4 regions of the Lysinibacillus sp. EB271-A1-10B genome follow, and region 4 is predicted to be linked to each of the others. Evidence: riboswitches for the same ligand, from Rfam matches in the RefSeq annotation. Region 4 holds a riboswitch; each other region holds the start of a gene.
The links. Region 4 has a riboswitch for lysine ahead of AC3WSK_RS23150 (cysteine hydrolase family protein). Riboswitches for the same ligand answer to the same signal wherever they lie in the genome.
Positions count from the first base shown of each region.

Region 1: it holds a riboswitch for lysine, as region 4 does, so the genes downstream of both, AC3WSK_RS20455 (amino acid permease) here and AC3WSK_RS23150 (cysteine hydrolase family protein) in region 4, are expected to answer to the same signal.
Region 2: it holds a riboswitch for lysine, as region 4 does, so the genes downstream of both, AC3WSK_RS24845 (aspartate kinase) here and AC3WSK_RS23150 (cysteine hydrolase family protein) in region 4, are expected to answer to the same signal.
Region 3: it holds a riboswitch for lysine, as region 4 does, so the genes downstream of both, AC3WSK_RS05680 (transporter substrate-binding domain-containing protein) here and AC3WSK_RS23150 (cysteine hydrolase family protein) in region 4, are expected to answer to the same signal.

Region 1 covers NZ_JBYTDL010000020.1:89,720-92,934, forward strand. Annotated here, with positions in the region: gene AC3WSK_RS20455 (amino acid permease) at 230-1,690, opposite strand; lysine riboswitch at 1,774-1,950, opposite strand; gene AC3WSK_RS20460 (CynX/NimT family MFS transporter) at 2,123-3,215, shown strand, end outside.
Region 2 covers NZ_JBYTDL010000035.1:14,589-17,803, forward strand. Annotated here, with positions in the region: gene AC3WSK_RS24845 (aspartate kinase) at 100-1,332, opposite strand; lysine riboswitch at 1,547-1,725, opposite strand; gene AC3WSK_RS24850 (hypothetical protein) at 1,927-2,160, shown strand; gene uvrC (excinuclease ABC subunit UvrC) at 2,313-3,215, opposite strand, start outside.
Region 3 covers NZ_JBYTDL010000003.1:100,233-103,447, reverse strand. Annotated here, with positions in the region: gene AC3WSK_RS05685 (amino acid ABC transporter permease) at 1-610, opposite strand, end outside; gene AC3WSK_RS05680 (transporter substrate-binding domain-containing protein) at 800-1,666, opposite strand; lysine riboswitch at 1,782-1,968, opposite strand; gene odhB (2-oxoglutarate dehydrogenase complex dihydrolipoyllysine-residue succinyltransferase) at 2,567-3,215, opposite strand, start outside.
Region 4 covers NZ_JBYTDL010000028.1:1,329-4,543, reverse strand. Annotated here, with positions in the region: partial or broken gene AC3WSK_RS23155 (APC family permease) at 1-474, opposite strand, end outside; gene AC3WSK_RS23150 (cysteine hydrolase family protein) at 572-1,288, opposite strand; lysine riboswitch at 1,442-1,626, opposite strand; gene AC3WSK_RS23145 (hypothetical protein) at 2,388-2,708, opposite strand; gene AC3WSK_RS23140 (hypothetical protein) at 3,185-3,215, shown strand, end outside.

The DNA of each region.
Region 1 (3,215 bases), on a different contig from region 4:
CCATATTAAGGTTGGGTACCAAAAATGGATGGACGGTCTGAAAAACTATAAAAACGTATCAGTGTTCACTATTATGGGGATGCAGTTTTTGAGGCTTAAAGGATTTTACTTTTCACTGACAGTTTTTTCTCTGACAAGATTATATGTTTGAGCTTGCAAATTCATTTTTCAACTAAAAAAACTGCCCTGCAAGCCATTTTCTACGGCTCACAGGACAGTTTATTATTTATTAATCTACTTTTAAATCACATTGCTCAAGCGGAAGCATTTTTGTTTTATGCTTAATTTTATAGCCAAGCCATAACAGTAAGAACAGTGGAATACCGATATACGAGACAAGGACTCCGTACCAATCTACTGAACCACCCATAAAGGCATTGTAGTTTTGTCCAATAACAACAATCATACAAACCGTAAAGGCAAATAGCGGACCGAATGGGAATAATTTTGCTTTATACGGCAACAATTTTGGATCTAATCCCTGTACATCGAACGCTCGACGGAAACGGTAATGGCTAAATGCAATTCCTAGCCAAGCAATGAAGCCAGACATCCCAGAGGCATTTAGAAGCCACATGTAGACCACACCATCACCAAAGAATGAAGCTAAAAATGCTAGGGAGCCGACAGCTAAAGTCGCCAGTAATGCGTAAATCGGAATTCCTCGACGGCTTAGTTTAGCGAAAAATTTAGGTGCATGTCCATCTACCGCTAATTGCCAAAGCATACGAGAAGATGCGTACAGCCCTGAATTCCCTGCTGACAGCATTGCCGTTAGAATGATAGCATTCATCAATGATGCAGCAAAGGCAATTCCTAAACGATCGAACACCAGTGTAAATGGTGAAACAGCGATATCTTCAGATAGCAAACGTGCATCTGTAAACGGAATCAACAGACCAATTGCACCGATCGCTAAAATATAGAATAAAAGAATTCGCCAGAAAACGGACTTAACAGCTTTCGGAATATTTTTACCAGGATCATCTGTTTCACCTGCTGTTATTCCAAGTAATTCTGTTCCTTGGAACGAGAATCCCGCAGCTAAGAAAATACCAAATGTAGCAAGGAAACCACCGTGGAATGGTCCATCACTAATAAAGAAATTCGTAAAGCCTACCGGAGCGTTTCCTCCTAAAATACCAAATATCATTAAGAAACTGATGATAATAAAAATGATTACAGTTACAACCTTTATCATGGCAAACCAATATTCACTTTCACCATAGCTTTTTACCGATAATAGATTGAACGATAATACAACAGCAATAAATAAAACAGTCCAAAGTGCTGATGAGCTATCTGGGAACCAATATTTCATAATCAATGATACAGCAGAAATTTCTGCCGCAATTGTAATTGCCCAGTTGTACCAATAGTTCCAACCAAGTGCAAAGCCTAGAGCTGGATCCACAAATTTTGTAGCATACGTACTAAATGAGCCCGATGATGGCATATAGGCTGCCATTTCACCTAAGCTCGTCATTAAAAAGTAAACCATGATACCGATTAATGCATAAGCAAGAAGTGCACCGCCAGGACCTGCTTGTGCAATGGCACCACCACTAGCTAAAAACAATCCTGTACCGATTGTACCGCCTAATGAAATCATTGTAATGTGACGGCTTTTTAATTCTTTTTTCAACTTTGGCGCTTTATGGCCGAGCTGATTGACTTTAATTTCATTCACAATTTAACTTCCTTCCTTTTAAGAGGCGAAAAAAATGCCATCACATGAACGGCAGTGATGGCTAAGTAAATCCTCTGTTCTTTCAAAATGATAGCTCAACACGTTGTCCAAACGTGACAGTTCTGTTCCTTTCGGAGACAGCCCCAGCATGAGGTTTTCAAGTCCCCTCACACTTCGGCAGTATTTCCTTTCAACTAATATCTTAAATGCTTGTCATTTCCATTAGCATACTCTTAAATACCGCGACCTCTACCTCAATATAAACATGAGGCATATTATTAAATTTATGATGAATATTATTCTAACATATGACATATGGCATTTCAATAACTCAAGTAACATTCTATATTTTGTGAATTTTCAACTATTTTTATTATTGTGATAAAGTGGTATAGTGGTTCAATCATAATTGTTCTAACAGGGGGGATTTATTTGACTACTCATGAACATACCGATACTTATCCTAGCAGGAAAATTAACTGGAAAGGTACAACATTATTACTAGTGATCGGCGTAATTTGTATTGCCTCGACATTACGGATGCCGCTAACAGTTGTTGGACCTATTATTTCCTTTATCCGAGAAGACCTCGGCATATCCTATGCATTAGCGGGCTTTCTAACAACAATCCCATTGCTAGCATTTGCAATTATCTCACCTTTCGTACCAATTGTCGCACGTAAAATCGGGCTAGAACTAACATTATTTTTATCGACTATTCTTTTGGCATTAGGGATTGTACTGCGCTCCCTCGGTACAACTAGTTTGCTCGTATTTGGCACTGCGCTAATTGGTATAGCCATTTCATTCGGTAACGTACTTATTCCAGGATTACTTAAATTGAAGTTTCCTTATCACGTAGGTTTACTTATGGCCTTTTTCACAATGTCGATGAATTTGACAGCTGGGCTCGGCGCTGGCATTAGCTATCCTGTTGCCCATTCATCAATTGGCTGGCAAGGTGCACTGGCAGTCGCACTTGTTCTCGTGGTGTTAACCATTTTAATTTGGATTCCACAGTTGAAATTTAATAAGCCGGAGCCTAATGTTAAAACTACGAAAGAACGTACACCTTTATGGAAATCACCTGTAACTTGGGCAGTAGCGGGAGCTATGGGATTTCAGTCGTTATTATTCTATACAACCGCTGCTTGGATTCCTGAAATATATATAGCACAAGGATTAGCTGCAGATCGTGCAGGATGGATGTTTTCCATCATGCAATTTTCACAAGTACCAATGGCCTTAGCTGTGCCTATTATCGCTAGTAAAATGACATCTCAGCGACCTCTCGTATTCATGTTTACGGCATTTTACTTAATTGGTTTTATCGGACTAGTAATGGAATGGACAAACCTCGCTATACTTTGGATGGTACTACTAGGCTTAGCCGGAGGAGCTTCATTCTCATTAGCGATGATGTTCTTTACATTACGTACCCGTACCGCTTTTGAGGCAGCTGATTTATCAGGTTTTGCACAATCATTGGGGTATTTATTAGCTGCAATCGGTCCAATCTTATTCG
Region 2 (3,215 bases), on a different contig from region 4:
TGCCACAGGACGTGGCGTTCTTAGACTGAGTTCCTTTATTTCAGCAAATATTTGGATACCCTCTGAAAAGTGACTTAAAGGAGATTTCTGTACCTGTCGCTACGCTTTCGGAGACATTTGCTGAAAGAGGTTAAATTCGTCATGTAATGCATTTGCTGCACGAATCATTTCGTCCTGAGGAACAACGACAGACACTTTTATTTCAGAAGTACTTACCATTTTTACAGGGATATCTTCACGACGTAAACGATCAAACATACGGGCAGCCACCCCCGGATTAGATGCCATTCCTGAACCAATAATAGAAACTTTCGCTAAACCGATTTCAAAATCAGCAAAACTAAACCCTAGTGATACTTTACTATCTTCTAGGACACGTAATGCATCAGCGAACTCCTCTTTTAAAATAGTGAATGATACAGTCGGCTTTAAGCCATCAATTATTGCTTGTACGATTATATCAACGTTTATGCGATTTTCTGCAAGTATTGTGAATATATCTGCTAACGAAGCATTAGAATAAGCATCATACCCTACCGTGAGGCGAATAACGTCTGACTCATAGGCAACACCACGGACAATTAAATTTTTCTCCATTTCAACTTCCTCCTTCAATAAAGTACCTTCTGTATCTTTTTCGCTTGACCGAATGGTAACTGGGATTTGAAACTTCTTTGCTATTTCTACAGCCCGTGGGTGTAAAATTTGTGATCCTAAGTTTGATAGCTCTAGCATTTCATCATAGGAAATTTCTTTTAACTTTTGTGCCCCGGCAACCTGACTTGGATCAGCTGTATAGACTCCATCCACATTCGTATAAATATCTACGCGCTCCGCCTCTAAAGCTGCAGCAATAGCTAAAGCCGTCGTCTCCGCACCACCTTTACCAAGCGTCGTAATATTCCGTGAATTATTGATTCCCTGTCCCCCTGCAATGACGACGATTTTTCCCCGAGTAAAATACTCTTCTATTCGACTAGCTTCTAGCCCATCAATTCGTGCATTGCCATACACCTCATCAGTTTGAATACCTGCTTGCCAGCCTGTTAATGACACTGCATCATAACCTTCTTCCTGCAAAGCAATTGCCACTAATGCACATGATAGTTGTGAGCTTGTTGTCAATAGTACGTCTAGTTCATGTTTAGACGCATTGTCCGATAGATTACAAGCCATCTTTGCTAATTCTTTAGACGTCCCTCTCATTGCTGTAGTGACAACGACAATATCAAAACCACTTTCCTTTTGTGCAATCACCTTTTTCGCAACATCTTGAATGTGTTCAGATGATGCTAATGCAGCACCACCAAATTTCATCACAATTCTATCCATCTTCATTCTCCTTCGTATTTAATCATTTCGCTGATTATAAAGTAGCTATAACTTTGCAGCTATTCACAAAAAATATCGCAAAAGCAAATAACACCCTTCAACTCTTAGGTAAGAGTAACAGCCTTGAAAAAATGTTGTTTCGAGGAATCTAAAAAGGCAGCTCTCACATAACGTGAAAGCTGCCTATAACATGTACAATAAAAGTAACTTGCGCATGTGTGATAGCTCTCCGAAACGTTTAGAATCGACAGTCTTACATCTCTTAAATGTAAAACCAGCACAACATCGGAAACAACGATGCTCCACTTCGGCAAGTTCCCCTTTCATACATTTTCACTGGACTTGTTCGTCCTCGTATGTACTACTCTTGAACCTTGCACCTCTATCATCACTAAAAAGTGATTGTATTTAATTGAATCTTAGCGAAGAAATTTCCAATTTAATAAGTAGAAACTACTTAAAAACTAAGATGCTGTGTATGACATTGCTATATTGAATAGCTATGTTATATACAAACCTTAGCATACGTCTAATCCTTTGACAATGTCTCTTGTATAAAATCAATTTCGCCTTGGCGTAATTGTAGCTACGACTTTGCTTTCGCTACAGATAAACAATGCGTCCGAAATCGGCTTTGTGCTTAGGCCTGCAGATGTTTTTTGTGCGAAAGCGAAGCGACAGCAACATGTTTTTGTCTGTGCGAAAGCGAAGCGACAGCAACAACACGAGGGCCGACAGGTTGTCGGTCATTTCGGTAATGCCACAGGACGTGGCGTTTTTACCGATGAAGGTCAGTTAACCGTTATCGCACGGATGCGATGGTTTTAGGCTAACATCCCCTGTGAACTCTTTTCCGATTCCGTGAGATCCGCCGGAGGCTCTATTTTCATTCAGCAAATGTCTTTTGTACCGAAAGCGTAGTGACAGGTACAGGCGTTTGGACACCCACCGAAAAGGAATTCCATCTACATTCATCTCACTTACCCTTCGGATGTAGTGTTTTCTTCTGAATGAAAATAAGTGTGGATATTGCTAGCTAGACTTGCTGGCATCCCCGCTTCCTGTAATGCTTGCACACTTGCCTCACGAATTTTTTTGACAGAGCCAAAATGCTTAAGTAATTGCTGTTTTCGCTTTGGACCAACTCCCTCTATTTGATCGAGAACAGATTGTATAGCATGCTTCTCGTGCTGCTGTCGTAAGAAAGTAATAGCAAAGCGGTGTACTTCGTCTTGAATTCGTTGCAGTAAATAGAAGCCATCACTTGTGCGCTTTAATGCAATTACTTCAGGTGGATCACCAAATAGAAGCTGAGACGTATTATGCTTGTCATCTTTTGCTAATCCGGCAATTGGAATGACAAGGCCGAGCTCATCCTCTAATACTTCCCGCGCGACTTCCATTTGCCCCTTCCCGCCATCAATTAGTACTAAATCTGGTAAAGGTAGACCTTCCTTTAATACTCGTGTATAGCGACGACGGATCACTTCCTGCATTGCCCCGTAATCATCGTGCTTAGCAGCTGTACGTGTTTTGTATTTTCGATACTCCTTCTTTGCAGGTTTACCATCGATAAATACAACCATTGCAGATACAGCATCTGTTCCATGCATATGACTATTATCGAAAGATTCGATCCGTAAAGGCACAGAAATGCCCATAGCTTCACCGAGCGCCTCACATGCTCCTATTGTTCGTTCTTCCTGACGTTCAATAAGCTGGAACTTCGCTGCAACAGCAATTTCAGCATTTTTAATCGCTAAATCAACAAGCTCTTTTTTTTGCCCACGTTTTGGTGTTAGTACCTTCACTTCTAATAATTCCGTTAAAATATCCGCATCAATAGATTGTGGGATAAAAATTTCTTTAGGCTTGATATGCTC
Region 3 (3,215 bases), on a different contig from region 4:
TAAAGAAGGATTCGAAATAGCGGAAGTTATTACCCGCAATCGACTTTGTTTGGAAAAATAATTCTGTAACCCCAATAACGTTTAAAACTGCTGTATCTTTAATGTTCATAATTAATTGGTTACCTGTTGCCGGCAATATATTTCGGGCAACTTGTGGTAATACAACATGTAGCATGATTTGAACATGATTCATGCCAATAGCCGATGCGGCCTCGTACTGCCCTTGATCAATGGAAACAATTCCACCTCGTACGATTTCTGCCATATAAGCACCTGTATTTAGTGAAACAACTAAAATACCTGCCGTAATAAAGTGCATATCAATGCCAAATGCTATATCTAATCCGTAAAATACAACCATTGCTTGTACAATCATTGGTGTACCACGGAAGAATTCGACATAGCATGTTAGTAAAAAATTAATGAGCTTTAAGCTATAGAAATTTACACCTTTTTTACGAACCTTTATGGTATGCATAATTCCGATGAAAAATCCGATAAGTGCACCAATAATTGTACTACTAATTGAAATAAGTAATGTATAATAAGCACCTCGTAAAAACATTTGCCAGTTGTTCTCAACAATAGAAATAATCCAATCAAGACTCATGATGTACCTCCTAACAACGTCGTGTTGCTTTTTCGTTACTGTTGTCTCTTAGCTATCAACCACTTTCATTGGGCTTCTGTTTCTTTAATTTTATGAAACTATTAGCTAAGACATTATTATTTTTTTGTGATTGTTATTAAATGAGATGTTATGGAATGCACGGGCTAATAGTTAGCCCGTGCATTCTTGTTATTGTGCTGCTGGTTGGTGGTGGATTGCTTCTTCCATAATTTTTTGACGATCATCTTCTGAAATACCTTTTAAGATTTCATTGATTTTTTCAAGCTCAGCATCACCTTTACGTAAACCAACTGCAATAGATGTATTAGAAACATCTGTATCAAAGCCTTTTTCAAACTTTACATATGTGAATTTATCATTTGTAGCAGCAGCGGAAATACCTTCTGGACGTTCTGCTACATAGCCGTCAATTTTTCCAGCTTCTACTGCTACACGCATTGCTGGGAAGCTATCCATTGCTGTTTGTTTTTTTACACCTTTGATTTGATCAATAACAGTGTAGTTAGATGTATTTAATTGTGAAGTAATTTTTGCACCTGAGAAATCTTGAATAGATGTTGCATTTTCATATTTACTACCTTTTTTAACAACCATTACAAAATCAGATGTATAGTAATTGTCAGTGAAGTCGATTGTCTGCTTGCGCTCTGCAGTAGGTGACATACCTGCTATGATTGCATCTATTTTATTTGATTGTAGAGCTGGTACTAAGCCATCCCATTCCAATTTTACGATGACTAATTCTTTTCCTAAGCCTTCAGCTATTTTTTTCGCCATTTGTACATCATAACCGCCTGCATATTCTGCATTATCGGCAATTTTTACCGCGCCATTTGCATCACTTTGCTGCGTCCAGTTAAACGGAGCATAGCCCGCCTCCATCCCGATTCGGAATTGGCCGCTTTCTTCTTTCTTATCAGTACTTGCACTGCCATTACTAGACGATGTCGTCTCCTTCTTGTCACTAGCACCACAAGCTGCTAGCAAGATTGCTGTCATTACGGTCAACATTAATACTAACCATTTTCTTTTCATGTAACATTCCCCTTTTCTGTAAAAAAATAAGACAACTGTACCAAAAAAGACCTAAGTACTGAACTTAGGTCTTACTTTTTTAACAGTTGCCCAAATCCTCACTAAAATTCCATCATTCCGAGATAGCACAACCTAGTAAACCTGGAAAATAATTCACTAGGACAGTCCTGCACTTATTCACTGCAGACCCAGCATAAAAGTACGAGCTCCTTTTATACTTCGGCGATAGTTCCTTCTCCATTGCGTCTTCGCTTGCTTATACTCAACAATGAACTAATAAATACCGCGCCTCTACCTCACAATAGGATAAATGTGAGGTTTGTATATTTAATTGATATTAAGATACTACTATAAAAACAATATTTTCGTCAAGACAATTTTATTACTTTTCTGATTAATTACAATATTAGGGTTTTTTAGCCTTTTAAAGACATATATACACTTTTGCAAAGTCGAAAATGATTTATTCGAATGTTTTGTCGAGAAAGTCCGTAAAATCGCCCATGCTCCATTGTACGTACTCCAACCAACTTATATACGTGGATACGCTTGTAACACACGCGACAAAGAACTGATTTTTCAGAAATCAAGCAAATAATTAATATTTAAATTATTTTATAGTAATTCAAAAGAAATTGTTGAACTGTAAAGATAACACCATTTGCACTATACGCATTTTTACTGTGAAGCTTTCACAAACGATCGGACAACTTTTCCGTTGATTCAGCTCTTCTTTCGGTCGCTTCGCTTGCTTTATCCGTCACTCCGACTCATTTATCCGTCGTTCTGACTCTTCTATCCGTCACTTTGGCTCTTTTATCCTTCCCTCCCACAAATGCTTCATAAAAAGCTAAAAAACCTTGCGAAACGATGTTCGCAAGGTTTTAAGAAACTCAGGAATTAAGAATTTAATAATAAATCTTCTGGGTTTTCAAGTAGTTCTTTAACAGTTTTAAGGAAGCCTACAGAATCTTTACCATCGATAATACGGTGGTCATAAGAAAGTGCCAAGTACATCATTGGGCGAATTTCTACTTCACCATTCACTTCAACTGGACGTTTTTTGATTGAGTGCATACCAAGGATACCAGCTTGTGTACCATTCATGATAGGTGTAGACATTAATGAACCGAATACACCACCATTTGTAATTGTGAATGAGCCACCTGAAAGATCTGCTAAACCTAATTTTTTGTCGCGTGCTTTTTTAGCTAGGTCTGCAATTGAATCTTCAATTTCAGCAAAGTTTTTGCGGTCAGCGTCACGTACTACTGGTACTACTAAACCTTCTTCTGTTGATACAGCTACACCGATATCAAAGAAGTTGTTTAAGTGAATTTCATCGCCTGAGATTTGTGCATTCACATATGGGTATTTTTTAAGTGCTGCAACTACAGCTTTTGTGAAGAATGACATGAAACCAAGTTTAGAGCCAGTTGACTCGAAGAATTGGTCTTTTTTACGAGAACGTAAAGCCATAACGTTTGTCATATCTACTTCGTTAAATGTTGTTAACATTGCTGTAGATTGTTTTACTTCAAGTAAGCGT
Region 4 (3,215 bases):
AAAGAGCGACGTATCACTTTCCGCACCGACAATTGTCTTTACTCAAAAAATCACAAAAATAACGACTACAATTCCCATAAACATAACGAGGGTTTGATTTGTTTTTGCTGCGATGCCAATACCTAGAATATTGACAGTAGTTATAATACCTGCAATTAATAACACCCATACCCAATACGGAACAGATGGTATTAATGCATTCGCATATGAAGCACCTACCATGAATACAATGAGTGGCACTAAGACATAATCCATAAACATTGCCCAACCTGCAAAAAAACCTAAATGCGGATTGATAGCACGTTGGGTATATGTATAAGTCGACCCTCCATTTGGAAAAACAGCAGCCATTCGACCGTAACTATATGCAGAAAACATCATTGCAACCATCGCAATCAAGTAGGCTAATGGCAACATTCCACTTGTAGACTCTGCTGCAAAGCCATAAATATAAGCTGGCGCAATCGGTGTCATAAAAGCAATACCATAAATGACTAAATCTTTTAATGTTAAAACACGCTTTAACTGTGGTGTATGATCATTTGGTGTTTGACTCATAGTCCATTTCCTCTCACAGATTCATTGGTTCGCGTTTTGATAGTTCTTCCGTTACTAAATCAATTACTTCATCTGTACTCATCACTTGGCAATAAATTTGATTCATAATCATAATTTCAGCATCATGAAGCTGTTGCGTTGCAGCTGCACATGCATCTTCCACTAAAATAACTTCAAATCCTGCGTCAGCTAAACTTCGAACTGTTGAAGCAACACATTGATCTGTTACAACACCTGTACAAACTACTGTTTCAATGCCCATATTACGCAGTAAAAATTCATAATTCGTACCACTTAATACGCTATCTGTCGTTTTATTTACAACAATTTCGTCATCAAGAGGCTTTAATTCATCCACCATCTCCGCTCCTGGGTCACCGATTGGCAATAAAATATTGTTCCACCCTGTCCGGCGTTGTACAGGAGAACGATCTCGTCCATCTTTATGATGGCAAGCAATGCGACCAAATGTTACTTCTAATTTATTAGTACGGAAAAAATCTAAAAGCTTTTTATTGTTCGGGATCGTTAAATTGTCGATACGATCAAAAAAGTATTCCCACTGATCAAACATGCCCTTTTCTCTTGCAACCTGCGCGTCTAATCCGTCTCGGCTAATAAACTGATGTTGCATGTCTACTATTAGTAATGCTGTTTTATAAGGGTTCACGTTTATTTTTTGACCGTCAGTCGGTAAAAATTCATAATATAATGTTGATGTATTATCCATAAAATCCCCTCCAAAATACCTCTGATTCCAAAATGTATAGACAAATAAAATATAGACTCTTTGTGTAAAAGAATCTGTCTAACACAAAAATGACCTACTCATTTCTAGAAACTTAAAATGAATCGACCATTTAAAATTCCCACTGTTTGTCTAAACAGAGATAGCACAACTTCATAAACACGTATGTTTACGAAGACAGTCCTGCAACTATTCGCTACAGCCCCAGTATATGATGGCGAGAACTCATCACATACTTCGGCGACACTTCCTTCTATCTAACTTCTTCATCTTCTCGGACTCCATTAGGTACTGTTAACTGCCGCGCCTCTACCTAACTATCAGAAAAGTGTGAATTATTTGATTATTTTAAATAATTATATTATTGCGTTTTTTATATGTCAACTTTAAAATCTACTATATTTTATAAGATTTATCGCGCACAACCACAAAAAAATGACAATCAAAACAGTTTAAATAATAACTATTTACAATAAATACCACAATACATCAACAATTGTATAAGCATTTAATTATTCACCTCTTGATTTTTCATTACCTATAAACCGTTCCCTTATTAACGCTCACGATTCACAATATAATTCATAAATTACCCCAGCGATAATTTTGATTATTTTGCCGAGTTTGCACGGCATCCACCCCTTTAGGAATATTTTGGGCTACCATATTTAGCATTACCCAAATCATAGTGGATTCCGACTAACGCCGTAAACAATTGTTCGAAGAGGGAGGTTTACCCCCCACGCAATTTTTTTTAAAAATTTTTGTCCTATAGAAAAAAATCATCTAACACATAGTAAAAAACTTCTCAGAAAAACAAGCTTCTAATTAAGTAGTCTATTAATACACAAAAATGCCCTACTTATATTACCAGCTATAAGTAAGGCACCTCTAAAATTATATTCCGTTTTATTGAGCATATACATTTACTTCTACGCTACTAAAAATATCATGATATAAAACAGTAATAAAAGGTCGCAGCAGCAGCACAACCACCTTCGCTAATAGGCAATCCCTTTTTGATAAGCAACTCTATTAAGTTGAAGAATTATTTTCCATTATGTATCTAAGTTTGATTAACTCAAGTCTTTCTTTTTTCTTCTTTTCTTCTTTTCTTCTTTTCTTCTTTTCTTCTTTTTGATTCTTTTACATAATTAATATAGTTTCCTGTTCCTTCTATTGCTGAAACTGCAATGATGGCCCATTCTAGTGGATTAACATCTCTTAGCGATTCCTTTCCATAGAATAGTGTAACGCTAGCAATAAACCCATAGAGAATTGCTTTAGAAAAATACTCCCAAATAGGAGAATAATTTTCTATATTAATTTTTCCGTATATTTTGTCTATTAAGATTACCATTCCTAAAATTAAAACTACGGTCATAATCATTTCCGTCTTCATAGTCCACCTCCATAAAAATTTTAACACATGCTTCATTATATAATCTCTTCGAAAATATCTTCAATCCTTTGCACAACAAAAGAATCCATTACTGGAAATTAGTTCTTTTATCATTTTCTTTGGTAGATCTTAAGGCCGTCCCACTTTACAAGATAAAACTCAACCCGCTCGATCGATGGATAAGGAACATCAACTTCCATTTTCTTCTTACGAGTATATACACGATTAGTAGTCTTTTTCTGCTTGAGCAGATGGATCTGCAGTTCCATCAGAATCTAAGAATTAAACTTTCTAAGATGAGACAAGTAACCACTAACAAGTGATTTAACATTACCGGCTGCGTTCTCAGAAAGTGGAGGTGAAAATGTTACTATATCCATACCTTTTGTTTCATCACAAATATTTCACTAATTAATTGTAAGTTATGCGGATAAAAAATCATCTTTCTCTCACACTAATGGTGGAGGTGAGATGACATGGGTAATAATAAACATAAAAATAATAAAA